2 regions of the Streptomyces sp. NPDC033136 genome follow, and region 1 is predicted to be linked to the other one. Evidence: riboswitches for the same ligand, from Rfam matches in the RefSeq annotation. Region 1 holds a riboswitch; the other holds the start of a gene.
The links. A riboswitch is a leader RNA that binds a small molecule or an ion and turns the genes downstream of it on or off. The one in region 1 is predicted to bind glycine.
Positions count from the first base shown of each region.

Region 2: another riboswitch for glycine. It lies ahead of gcvT (glycine cleavage system aminomethyltransferase GcvT); the one in region 1 lies ahead of gcvP (aminomethyl-transferring glycine dehydrogenase).

Region 1 covers NZ_JBVIPD010000037.1:9,138-14,906, forward strand. Annotated here, with positions in the region: gene ACZ5TL_RS37770 (DNA polymerase IV) at 134-1,588, shown strand; gene ACZ5TL_RS37775 (PRC-barrel domain-containing protein) at 1,651-2,028, opposite strand; glycine riboswitch at 2,142-2,237, shown strand; gene gcvP (aminomethyl-transferring glycine dehydrogenase) at 2,413-5,298, shown strand; partial or broken gene ACZ5TL_RS37785 (TOBE domain-containing protein) at 5,392-5,500, opposite strand; gene ACZ5TL_RS37790 (ABC transporter ATP-binding protein) at 5,527-5,769, opposite strand, start outside.
Region 2 covers NZ_JBVIPD010000009.1:262,133-267,901, forward strand. Annotated here, with positions in the region: gene ACZ5TL_RS19630 (enhanced serine sensitivity protein SseB) at 1-699, opposite strand, end outside; gene ACZ5TL_RS19635 (AAA family ATPase) at 1,004-1,672, opposite strand; glycine riboswitch at 1,896-1,995, shown strand; gene gcvT (glycine cleavage system aminomethyltransferase GcvT) at 2,195-3,316, shown strand; gene gcvH (glycine cleavage system protein GcvH) at 3,418-3,795, shown strand; gene glyA (serine hydroxymethyltransferase) at 3,810-5,072, shown strand; gene ACZ5TL_RS19655 (L-serine ammonia-lyase) at 5,156-5,769, shown strand, end outside.

The DNA.
Region 1 (5,769 bases):
CGTTTCCGCGCCGGGCTGTAAGCGGTTTCTCCGGGGTGGCCCAGCAGGGCGGCAGCGGGAGCCCGGCAGGCGATGGAAGCAGTCCGGGCGGGTGACCGGGGCATTGTCAGTGGCGTAGGGCAGCATCGGAGATGTGAGAACCGCGCCCACGATTCTGCATCTCGACATGGATGCCTTCTTCGCCTCGGTGGAGCAGGCGTCCAAGCCGAGCCTGCGCGGGAAGGCCGTGATCGTGGGCGGGCTGGGGCCGCGCGGTGTGGTGGCGACGGCGTCGTACGAGGCCCGGGTCTTCGGGGTGCATTCGGCGATGCCCATGGGGCAGGCCAGGCGGCTCGCGCCCAACGCCGCGTATCTGGTGCCGCGCTTCACCCTCTACCGGATGATCAGTGAGCGGGTGATGGAGCTGCTGAGGGCGCTGTCGCCGCTGGTGGAGCCGCTGAGCCTGGACGAGGCGTTCGTGGACCTGGAGGCCGGCGGGAAGGCCTGGGACGAGCAGTCGGCGCGACGGGTCGGGGCGCAGCTGCGCGCGGATATCCGGACCGTCACGGGGCTCACGGGGTCGGTGGGGCTCGCCGCCTCGAAGATGCTCGCGAAGATCGCCTCGGAGCAGGCCAAGCCGGACGGGCTGGTGGTGATCGAGCCGGGCACCGAGCGGGCGATGCTCGGGCCGATGCCGGTGCGGACACTGCCAGGCGTGGGGCCGACGACGGGGGACCATCTGCGCCGGGCCGGGATCACCACGGTCGAGGAGATCGCCGAGGCGGGCGAAGACGAGCTGGTGCGCCTGCTGGGCAAGGCCCACGGGCACGGGCTCTACGCGATGGCGCTGGCGCGGGACGACCGGCCCGTGGTGGCGGAGCGCGAGGCGAAGTCGGTGTCGGTCGAGGATACGTACGACGTGGACATCCACGACCGGACGAGGGTCGGGCTGGAGGTGCAGCGGCTCGCTGAGCGGTGCGTGCGGAGGCTGCGCGGGGCCGGGCTGTCCGGGCGGACCATCGTGCTGAAGGTGCGGCGGTACGACTTCTCGACGCTCACCCGGTCCGAGACGCTGCGTGGTCCGACGGACGACCCCGGAGTCATCCGTGAGGCGGCGGTCAGGCTGCTGGAGTCGGTCGATACGACGGGCGGGGTGCGGCTGCTCGGGGTGGGCGTCAGCGGACTCGCCGACTACACGCAGGAGGACCTTTTCGCTCAGGCGGCGGGGGAGCGGGCGGTCACGGAGGGCCCGGCCGAGGAGCACTCCGTGGCGCCGGCCGAGGAGCAGCCGGCGCTCGCCGGGCGGCGGTGGCCGGCCGGGCACGATGTGCGGCACGCCGAGTTCGGGCACGGATGGGTGCAGGGCAGTGGCCTGGGGCGGGTCACCGTGCGGTTCGAGACGCCGGGGTCGCAGCCGGGACGGGTGCGGACCTTTCGCGTCGACGACCCCGCGCTGGAGCCGGCGGATCCGTTGCCGTTGATGTCACGAAGAGCCGAGGGCAGGGAGGACGGCGGCTCCACGGAGGGGCAGGGCGGCGGTGGGACGAGCGCGGTTCCCGGACCGGTGGACATACCCTCCGGGGCCTCCTCGGGGCATGCCCTCCCGTAGGGGCCGGGCGGCGCGGCGCGGGCCCCGCGGTCGCTGGGCCACGGACCGCGGGGGCCTGGCCTTCAGGCCTTCGTCTCGTCCGTGCCCGCCAGCTTGCCGAAGTCGTGGTCCGGGAGCGGAGGAGGAGCGGCGACGTCGAGACCGTAGTGGTGGTAGAGCTGGAGCTCCTGCTCCGGGGAGAGATGGCGGCCCACGCCGAAGTCGGGGGCGTTCTTGATCAGGGCGCGGTCGAAGGGGACGTGGAGGGCGCCCTCGATCAGTTCGCTGGGCTCCAGGGGGACGAACGCGTCCCTGCTGAACAGGCCGGTCCGTATGGCCGCCCACTCCGGTACGCCGGTCGCGTCGTCGAGGTAGACCTCGTCGATCGTGCCGAGCCTGGTTCCCTTGCGGTCGAACGCCTTGCGGCCGATCAGGTTGCGCGGATCGATGTCGGTACGCACGGGCCCTCCACATGGTCGCAACTCATCCGTAAACACTACAAAACGGCACAACGGGGGAGGTGGCCACTCGAAGGTGAGTGCGTTGACCTCGCTGGTACGCTGGCAGCGGCTGTTGACCCCGTGCGGGAGAGTCCTCCAGGCACCACCGGAGGCGCCGAAGGAGCAAATCCTCCCCGGAATCTCTCAGGCTCACGTACCGCACGGACGAGGTCACTCTGGAAAGCAGGGCGGGTGTCGACGGCTTCCGCTCTCACCGACGGTGAAAACCGGAGGCCTTCGGGCGATCCGGTGAAGCTCTCAGGTTGAGATGACAGAGGGGGAGGCCGTCCGGGTACCCGCGCCGTGGTGCCCCTCGTAGGTCGTGTGACCAGGAGGCCTCCGCAAATGACCGCCCATCGCATTCCGCTCTCCGAGCTCGAAGAGGCAGTCCCCTTCGAGCAGCGCCACATCGGCCCCGACCACGAGGCCCGCGCCAAGATGCTCGCGCACGTCGGTTACGGCTCGCTGGACGAGCTCACGGCCGCCGCGGTCCCGGCCGTGATCAGGAGCGCCGAAGCACTGGACCTGCCCGGCGCCCGCAGCGAGGCCGAGGTGATCGCCGAGCTGCGCTCCCTCGCCGACCGCAACCAGGTCCTCGGATCCATGATCGGGCTCGGCTACTACGGCACGTTCACGCCGCCGGTCGTCCTGCGCAACGTCATGGAGAACCCGGCCTGGTACACGGCCTACACGCCGTACCAGCCGGAGATCTCGCAGGGGCGGCTCGAGGCGCTGCTCAACTTCCAGACCATGGTCGCCGATCTGACCGGACTGCCGACCTCCGGCGCCTCCCTGCTCGACGAGGGCACGGCGGCCGCCGAGGCCATGGCGCTGTCGCGGCGGCTGGGCAAGAACAAGAAGGGCCTGTTCCTGGTAGACGCGGACGCGTTGCCGCAGACCATCGCCGTGATCCAGACCCGGGCCGAGCCGACGGGCGTCGAGGTCGTCGTCGCCGACCTCAGTGACGGCATCCCCGCAGAGGTCGCCGAGCGTGAGATCAACGGAGTGCTGATCCAGTACCCGGGCGCCTCCGGTGCCGTACGGGACATCAAGCCGGTCATCGACCAGGCGCACGAGCTCGGGGCGCTCGTCACCGTCGCCGCCGATCTGCTCGCGCTGGCGCTGCTGAAGTCGCCCGGTGAGCTCGGCGCCGACATCGCGGTCGGGACGACGCAGCGGTTCGGGGTGCCGATGGGCTTCGGCGGGCCGCACGCCGGCTACATGGCGGTCCAGGAGAAGATGGCGCGCAGCCTGCCCGGGCGGCTCGTCGGCGTGTCCGTCGACGTGGACGGGAACAGGGCCTATCGGCTGGCGCTGCAGACACGTGAGCAGCACATCCGCCGCGAGAAGGCCACCAGCAACATCTGCACCGCACAGGTGCTGCTCGCCGTCATGGCCGGCATGTACGCCGTCTACCACGGGCCGGGGGGTCTGAAGGGCATCGCGCGGCGCACCCACCGGTACGCCACCGTCCTCGCCGCCGGGCTCGCGAGCGGCGGTGTCGAGGTGGTGCACGGGGCCTACTTCGACACCGTGACCGTGCGCGTCGAGGGCCGGGCCGCCGAGATCCTGGCCGCCGCGCGGGACAACGGGGTCAACCTGCGGCTCGTCGACGCCGACCACCTCTCGATCGCCTGTGACGAGACGACGACCCGGGCCCAGCTGCGTGCCGTGTGGGCCGCCTTCGGTGTCGAGGGTGTCGTCGAGGCACTGGACGCCGCCACGGAGGACGGGCTCCCCCAGGCGCTGCTCCGCACCGACGAGTACCTGACGCACCCCGTCTTCCACCAGCACCGCTCCGAGACGGCCATGCTGCGCTACCTGCGCCGGCTGGCCGACCGGGACTACGCGCTCGACCGCGGCATGATCCCGCTGGGCTCCTGCACCATGAAGCTCAACGCGACCACGGAGATGGAGCCGGTCACCTGGCCCGAGTTCGGGCAGCTGCACCCCTTCGCGCCCGCCGAGCAGGCCGCCGGCTACCTCACCCTCATTCACGAGCTGGAGGACCGGCTCGCCGAGGTCACCGGCTACGACAAGGTCTCCCTCCAGCCGAACGCCGGATCGCAGGGCGAGCTGGCCGGACTGCTGGCCGTACGCGGGTACCACCGGGCCAACGGGGACGGGCAGCGGACCGTGTGCCTGATCCCGTCGTCCGCGCACGGCACCAACGCGGCGAGCGCGGTGATGGCGGGCATGAAGGTCGTCGTCGTGCAGACCGCCGAGGACGGCGAGATCGACGTCGAGGACCTGCGGGCGAAGATCGAGCAGCACCGGAACGAGCTCGCGGTGCTGATGATCACGTACCCGTCCACCCATGGTGTGTTCGAGGAGCACGTCGCCGAGATCTGCGCGCAGGTGCACGAGGCGGGCGGGCAGGTCTACGTCGACGGGGCGAACCTCAACGCGCTCGTGGGGCTCGCCAAGCCGGGGCACTTCGGCGGGGACGTCTCGCACCTGAACCTGCACAAGACCTTCTGCATCCCGCACGGCGGCGGCGGTCCCGGCGTGGGGCCGGTGGCGGTGCGGGAGCACCTCGCGCCCTACCTGCCGAACCACCCGCTGCAGCCCGAGGCCGGCCCGGAGACCGGCGTCGGACCCGTCTCGGCGGCGCCCTGGGGCTCCGCCGGCATCCTGCCGATCTCGTGGGCGTACGTCCGGCTCATGGGCGGCGAGGGGCTGAAGCGGGCCACGCAGGTGGCCGTGCTCAGCGCCAACTACATCGCCAAGCGGCTGGAGCCGCACTACCCGGTGCTCTACACCGGTCCCGGCGGGCTCGTTGCGCACGAGTGCATCATCGACCTGCGGCCGCTGACCAAGGCGACCGGCGTGAGCGTCGACGACGTCGCCAAGCGGCTGATCGACTACGGCTTCCACGCGCCGACGATGTCGTTCCCGGTGGCCGGGACGCTGATGATCGAGCCGACCGAGTCGGAGGACCTGGCCGAGCTAGACCGGTTCTGCGAGGCCATGATCGCCATCCGCGCGGAGATCGAGAAGGTCGGCTCCGGCGCGTGGCCCGCGGACGACAACCCGCTGCGCGGTGCCCCGCACACCGCCGGTGCGCTCGCCGGTGAGTGGGAGCACGCCTACAGCCGTGAGGACGCCGTCTTCCCGGCCGGGGTGTCGGCCGCCGACAAGTACTGGCCGCCGGTGCGCCGTATCGACCAGGCCTTCGGCGACCGGAACCTGGTCTGCTCCTGCCCGCCGCTGGACGCGTACGAGGACTGACCGACCGACCGGTCAGAGGGGGCTCCGCGGTGCGGGGCCCCTCCCGTCATGCCTCATGCCGGATGAGGGCCACCTCGGCCGACTTGATCGGGGCGACGAGAGGTCCTGGCCGCCGGTGAGGCGGATTCGGGCCGTCGCCATGACTTCGCCCGAGGTGACCGCGGTGACGGTGCCACGAGCGGTTGCGGATGCCCAGGCTCATGAGGGCACGGCAGCCGGGCAGGGTCGTCATGCCGGGTATGCGTGCGTCTGGGTCGCTTTGACCGCCGCCCACACCGGTGCACCGGGGTGCAGGTCGAGTTCGGCGGCGGCGACCGTGGTCAGGTCGGCGGTCAGGGCGAGTTCACCGGTGAGGTCGGCGCGGATCTGGTCGCTGTGGGTCTCCAGCCCGGCGACCTCGCAGCGCCACAGGTTGCGGGCGCTGGAGCCGGTCGGGCGGTCCCGGTACAGCGTCACCGCGCCCGGCGGGAA
Region 2 (5,769 bases), on a different contig from region 1:
GGGGGCCGGTGCCCGGGTGACGGCCCGGGTGAGGGCTTCCAGGGGCAGGGCCCGCAGGTCGCCTTCCCACTGGGAGAGTTCGACGCCCACGAACATCACGGGGTCGGCGGTCTCGATCGCCGCGAGGCAGCGGCGGGCGGTGACGACGACGCCGGTCGCCTCGAACTCGGCGGAGGCAGCGGCGAGGAAGTCCACCGGGTCGTCCTGCCAGTCGGGTTCGAAGAGGCGGACGCGACCGCCGCTCGCGGAGCCGTCCAGCGGGGTCCGGCCGGCCCGGCACAGCTCGGCCACGGCGGGCGGCGGCAGCGGGATGCCCACGACGCCGCCCGGGTTCACGGCTATCCCCGCGTGCGGGGGCAGGCCGCGGGCGAACTCCACGGCGGGGGCGATGGTGTACGACATGTGCGAGCCGACGACCTGGCGGAACTGCTCCTCGGAGCTGAACACCGGTACGTACGCCTGGCCCTCGATCTCGATGCCGGGCAGGTCGAGGGGGCCGCTCCGGGGACCGCCGCCGCTGGGCAGCGGGATCCACACGACGCTCCGCCCGAGCACCTCGACGATCCGCCCGCCGGCCGCCGGTCCGGCACCGAGGGAGGCCGAGAGCACCTCCTCGAGCTCGTTGCCGGGCCAGCCGCCGTGCGGGTGTGTCTGCGTCTGCGCCGGAAAGTCCGCGGAGAAGTCCGCTGGGAAGTCCATCTGCCTACCGCCTGCCTGAAACCACTGCTGTGGCCCAAAAGGCTAGCGGCTCGGGGGTCCGGCGTGGTGGGCGCGGGGGCGGGACCCCCGCGCCCAGGCACCCAACCCGCCAGAACGGTGCCCGGCCCGGGCGCCCAGCCCACGGAACCGCCACCCGGAATCGGCGACCAGCCCACGGAAACGGCACCCTGGCAGGGCGCCCAGCCCGCGAGGACGTTGCCCGGCGGGCGCCCAGCCCACGGAACCGCCACCCGGACCCAGGCACCCAGCCCACACGGACGGCACCCGGCCCAGGCGGGGGCGGTCAGCCCGGGAAGGCGATCCGGCGCAGGGTGTTCGCCGCGTCGCGGTCGGCCAGGACGGCCGAGGCGCAGCCGGTGGGGAGTTCGCCCTGTTCCACGGAGCGGATGAGGCGGGTGGTGGCCGCGCGGTGGCGCAGGAACGCGTAGCGGGAGACGCCCCGGCCCCGGTCGCGCTGGCCGGCCAGGGCCTGTTCGGGGGTGACGTCGAGGAGGAGCAGGTGCAGGGTGCCGCCGCGGCGCCGGGCCTCACGGGCCAGCCAGCGGCGGACCCAGGCCTGGGCGCCGCAGTCGTGCACGACGATCCCTTCGCCGGAGCGCAGGGCGCGGCGCAGCCCGGCGTAGTGGGCGAGACGGACGAGCGGCCGGTAGACGGCGTACGGCAGGAAGCGCGGCATGCGGTGCTCCCAGCGGTCGCGGGTGTCCTGGGAGTCGATGCGCGGTCCCGGCACGGTGCGCCGCATCAGCGTGGACTTGCCGCTGCCGGGCAGGCCCGTGACCACGACGAGGTCGCGGGGGCCGAACAGCAGCGCGTGCGGGCCGCGGCCGGCGCGGTCGCGCAGATCGCGGACGACCGGCGCCGGGACCGGGCCGCGAACCGCCAAGGCGGTAGCGGCCGGCTGCTCGGGCAGCGCGACGCCCGTGGTCGTGGCGTAGGCCGTGGTCCTGTTCACCGTTGATCGTCCTCCCCTGGGGCCAGGTACGAAGTCCCATCCCCGCCGAGCGTAAAGAGACGGTAATGCCGCAGGCCTCTCTTTTCCGTTCTCGTCCTGCAACAGGGCTGCTACAGGTAACTGTGTCCGGCGCGCGGGACTCGTGCACTCCCTGTGAAAGGTCCCCCTGCCGCGCCGGAAGGATGCGTGCAATGATGTGCGCGCCAACTGCATACCGGCCGTTTGAATCCGCGCGGGAGAGTTCCCAGCACCGCTGACGCTGGGGCGCCGAAGGAGCAAGTCCCTCCCTTGAATCTCTCAGGCCCCGTTACCGCGCGGACGAGGCACATCTGAAAAGCGGGCCGCCCCCTGTCGTCGAGACGACGGGCGTGGCTCCACCCAAGGTGCAAGCCATGGCCCCGCGCGGTCATGGCGAACCTCTCAGGTTCCGATGACAGATGGGGAGGAACGCCCTCGCCCTCCCCCACGCTCGGCTTCGCCCGCGCGGGAGGGACACCCATTTGCCCTGGGAGACGACCGACCGTGAGCAGTACAGGAGAACTCCGTCACACCGCGCTCGATGCCGTGCATCGTTCGCTCGGTGCGACGATGACCGACTTCGCCGGCTGGGACATGCCCCTGCGCTACGGCTCCGAGCGCGACGAGCACACCGCCGTGCGCACGAGGGCCGGGCTCTTCGACCTCTCCCACATGGGCGAGATCACCGTCACCGGTCCGCAGGCCGCCGCCCTGCTCGACTTCGCGCTCGTCGGAAACATCGGCGGCGTCAAGCCCGGCCGCGCCCGCTACACCATGATCTGCCGGGCCGACGGCGGCATCCTCGACGACCTGATCGTCTACCGGCTGGGCGAGACGGAGTTCATGGTCGTCGCCAACGCCTCCAACGCCCAGGTGGTGTTGGACGCGCTGACCGAGCGCGCCGCCGGTTTCGACGCCGAGGTGCGCGACGACCGGGACGCCTACGCGCTGATCGCCGTACAGGGCCCCGAGTCGCCGGGGATCCTGAAGTCCCTCACCGACGCCGACCTCGACGGCCTGAAGTACTACGCCGGTCTCCCCGGCACCGTCGCCGGCGTCCCGGCCCTGATCGCCCGGACCGGCTACACCGGCGAGGACGGCTTCGAGCTGTTCGTGAAGCCGGAGCACGCGGTCGAGCTGTGGCAGGCGCTGACCGAGGCGGGCGAGGGCGCCGGCCTGGTCCCGTGCGGGCTGTCCTGCCGCGACACGCTGCGCCTGGAGGCGGGCATGCCGTTGTACGGGCACGAGCTGAGCACCTCCCTGACGCCCTTCGACGCCGGGCTCGGCCGGGTGGTGAAGTTCGAGAAGGAGGGCGACTTCGTGGGGCGCGAGGCCCTGCGCGAAGCCGCCGCCCGGGCCGAGCAGAACCCGCCGCGCGTCCTGGTCGGGCTCGTCGCCGAGGGCCGCCGGGTGCCGCGCGCCGGGTACGCGGTCGTCGCCGGCGGCGCGGTGATCGGCGAGGTCACCTCCGGTGCCCCCTCCCCCACCCTCGGCAAGCCGATCGCCATGGCCTACGTCGACGCCGTGCACGCCGCCGCCGGAACGCCCGGCGTGGGCGTGGACATCCGGGGCAGTCACGAGCCGTACGAGGTCGTGGCGCTGCCGTTCTACAAGCGGCGGAAGTAGACACTGGCCGGGGGCCGCGCAAGCGCCCTCGTCGTCCTGCGTCCCAGCTCACCAGCAGTCCCCGTCAACAGCATTCCCGTGCGTACAGGAGAATTCAGGCCATGAGCAACCCCCAGCAGCTGCGCTACAGCAAGGAGCACGAGTGGCTGTCGACCGCCGAGGACGGCGTCTCGACGGTCGGCATCACGGAGCACGCGGCCAACGCGCTCGGTGACGTCGTGTTCGTCCAGCTCCCCGAGGTCGGTGACACGGTGTCCGCGGGCGAGACCTGCGGCGAGCTGGAGTCGACCAAGTCGGTGTCCGACCTGTACTCGCCGGTCTCCGGTGAGGTCACCGAGGTCAACGAGGACGTCGTGAACGACCCGTCGCTGGTGAACTCGGCCCCCTTCGAGGGCGGCTGGCTGTTCAAGGTGCGCGTCACGGACGAGCCGGGCGACCTGCTCTCCGCCGACGAGTACACCGCCTTCTCCGCCGGCTGAGGAGTCGTAGCCGTATGTCCGTCCTGAACACCCCCCTGCACGAACTCGACCCGGCCGTCGCCGCCGCGGTCGACGCCGAGCTGCGCCGCCAGCAGTCCACGCTCGAGATGATCGCCTCGGAGAACTTCGCTCCAGTCGCGGTCATGGAGGCGCAGGGCTCGGTCCTCACCAACAAGTACGCCGAGGGCTACCCGGGCCGCCGCTACTACGGCGGCTGCGAGCACGTCGACGTGGTCGAGCAGATCGCGATCGACCGCATCAGGGAACTGTTCGGCGCCGAGCACGCCAACGTCCAGCCGCACTCGGGCGCCCAGGCCAACGCGGCCGCGATGTTCGCGCTGCTCAAGCCGGGCGACACCATCATGGGTCTGAACCTCGCGCACGGCGGGCACCTGACCCACGGCATGAAGATCAACTTTTCCGGCAAGCTGTACGACGTCGTCGCCTACCACGTCGGCGACGACGGCCGGGTCGACATGGCCGAGGTCGAGCGGCTGGCGAAGGAGTCCAGGCCCAAACTGATCGTCGCGGGCTGGTCGGCCTACCCGCGGCAGCTGGACTTCGCCGCGTTCCGCCGGATCGCGGACGAGGTCGGCGCGTACCTGATGGTCGACATGGCGCACTTCGCCGGGCTCGTCGCGGCGGGGCTGCACCCGAACCCGGTGCCGCACGCGCACGTGGTGACCACGACCACGCACAAGACGCTGGGCGGCCCGCGCGGCGGTGTGATCCTCTCCACGGCCGAACTGGCCAAGAAGATCAACTCCGCTGTCTTCCCCGGTCAGCAGGGCGGCCCGCTGGAGCACGTGATCGCGGCCAAGGCGGTCGCCTTCAAGGTCGCGGCCTCGGAGGACTTCAAGGAGCGCCAGCGCCGTACGCTGGAGGGCGCCCGCATCCTGGCCGAGCGTCTGGTGAAGGACGACGTCCGGGCCGTGGGCGTGGACGTCCTGTCCGGCGGCACGGACGTGCACCTGGTCCTGGTCGACCTGCGCCACTCGGAGCTGGACGGCCGGCAGGCCGAGGACCGCCTCCACGAGATGGGCATCACGGTCAACCGCAACGCGATCCCGAACGACCCCCGTCCGCCGATGGTGACGTCCGGGCTCCGGATCGGCACGCCGGCCCTGGCCACCCGGGGGTTCCAGGCCGAGGACTTCGCGGAGGTCGCGGACGTCATCGCCGAGGCGCTGAAGTCGTCCTACGACGCCGAGGCGCTCAAGGCCCGGGTGAAGTCCCTGGCCGACAAGCACCCGCTGTACGCGGGTCTGAACGCGTAACGAAGAAACCCTCCAGGGCGCCCCGCCCCGCGTGGGCGGGGCGCCCTGCCTCCTTGCACCACCCCCGTAGTCAGGAGTTCCCCGTGGCCATCTCGGTCTTCGACCTGTTCTCGATCGGCATCGGCCCGTCCAGCTCGCACACCGTCGGCCCGATGCGGGCTGCGGGGCTGTTCGCCCGGCGGCTGCGCAACGAGGAGCTGCTGGAGCCGACCGCGAAGGTCCGCGCGGAGCTCTACGGCTCGCTCGGCGCGACCGGGCACGGCCACGGCACGCCCAAGGCGGTGCTGCTCGGCCTGGAGGGCGACTCGCCGCGCACGGTGGACGTGGAGACGGCCGACGAGCGGGTGGAGTCGATCAGGTCCGACGGCCGGCTGAGGCTGCTGGGCGAGCACGAGATCGCGTTCTCCCTCGACGACGACATGGTCCTGCACCGCCGCAAGACCCTGCCGTACCACGCGAACGGCATGACCCTGTGGGCGTACGACGCCGCGGGCGCGGAACTGCTGACCAAGACCTACTACTCGGTCGGCGGCGGCTTCGTCGTCGACGAGGACGCGGTCGGCGCCGACCGCATCACGCTCGACGACACCGTGCTGAAGTACCCCTTCCGCACGGGTGACGAGCTGCTGCGCATGGCCCGGGAGACCGGCCTGTCCATCTCGGCCCTGATGCTGGAGAACGAGCGGGCCTGGCGCAC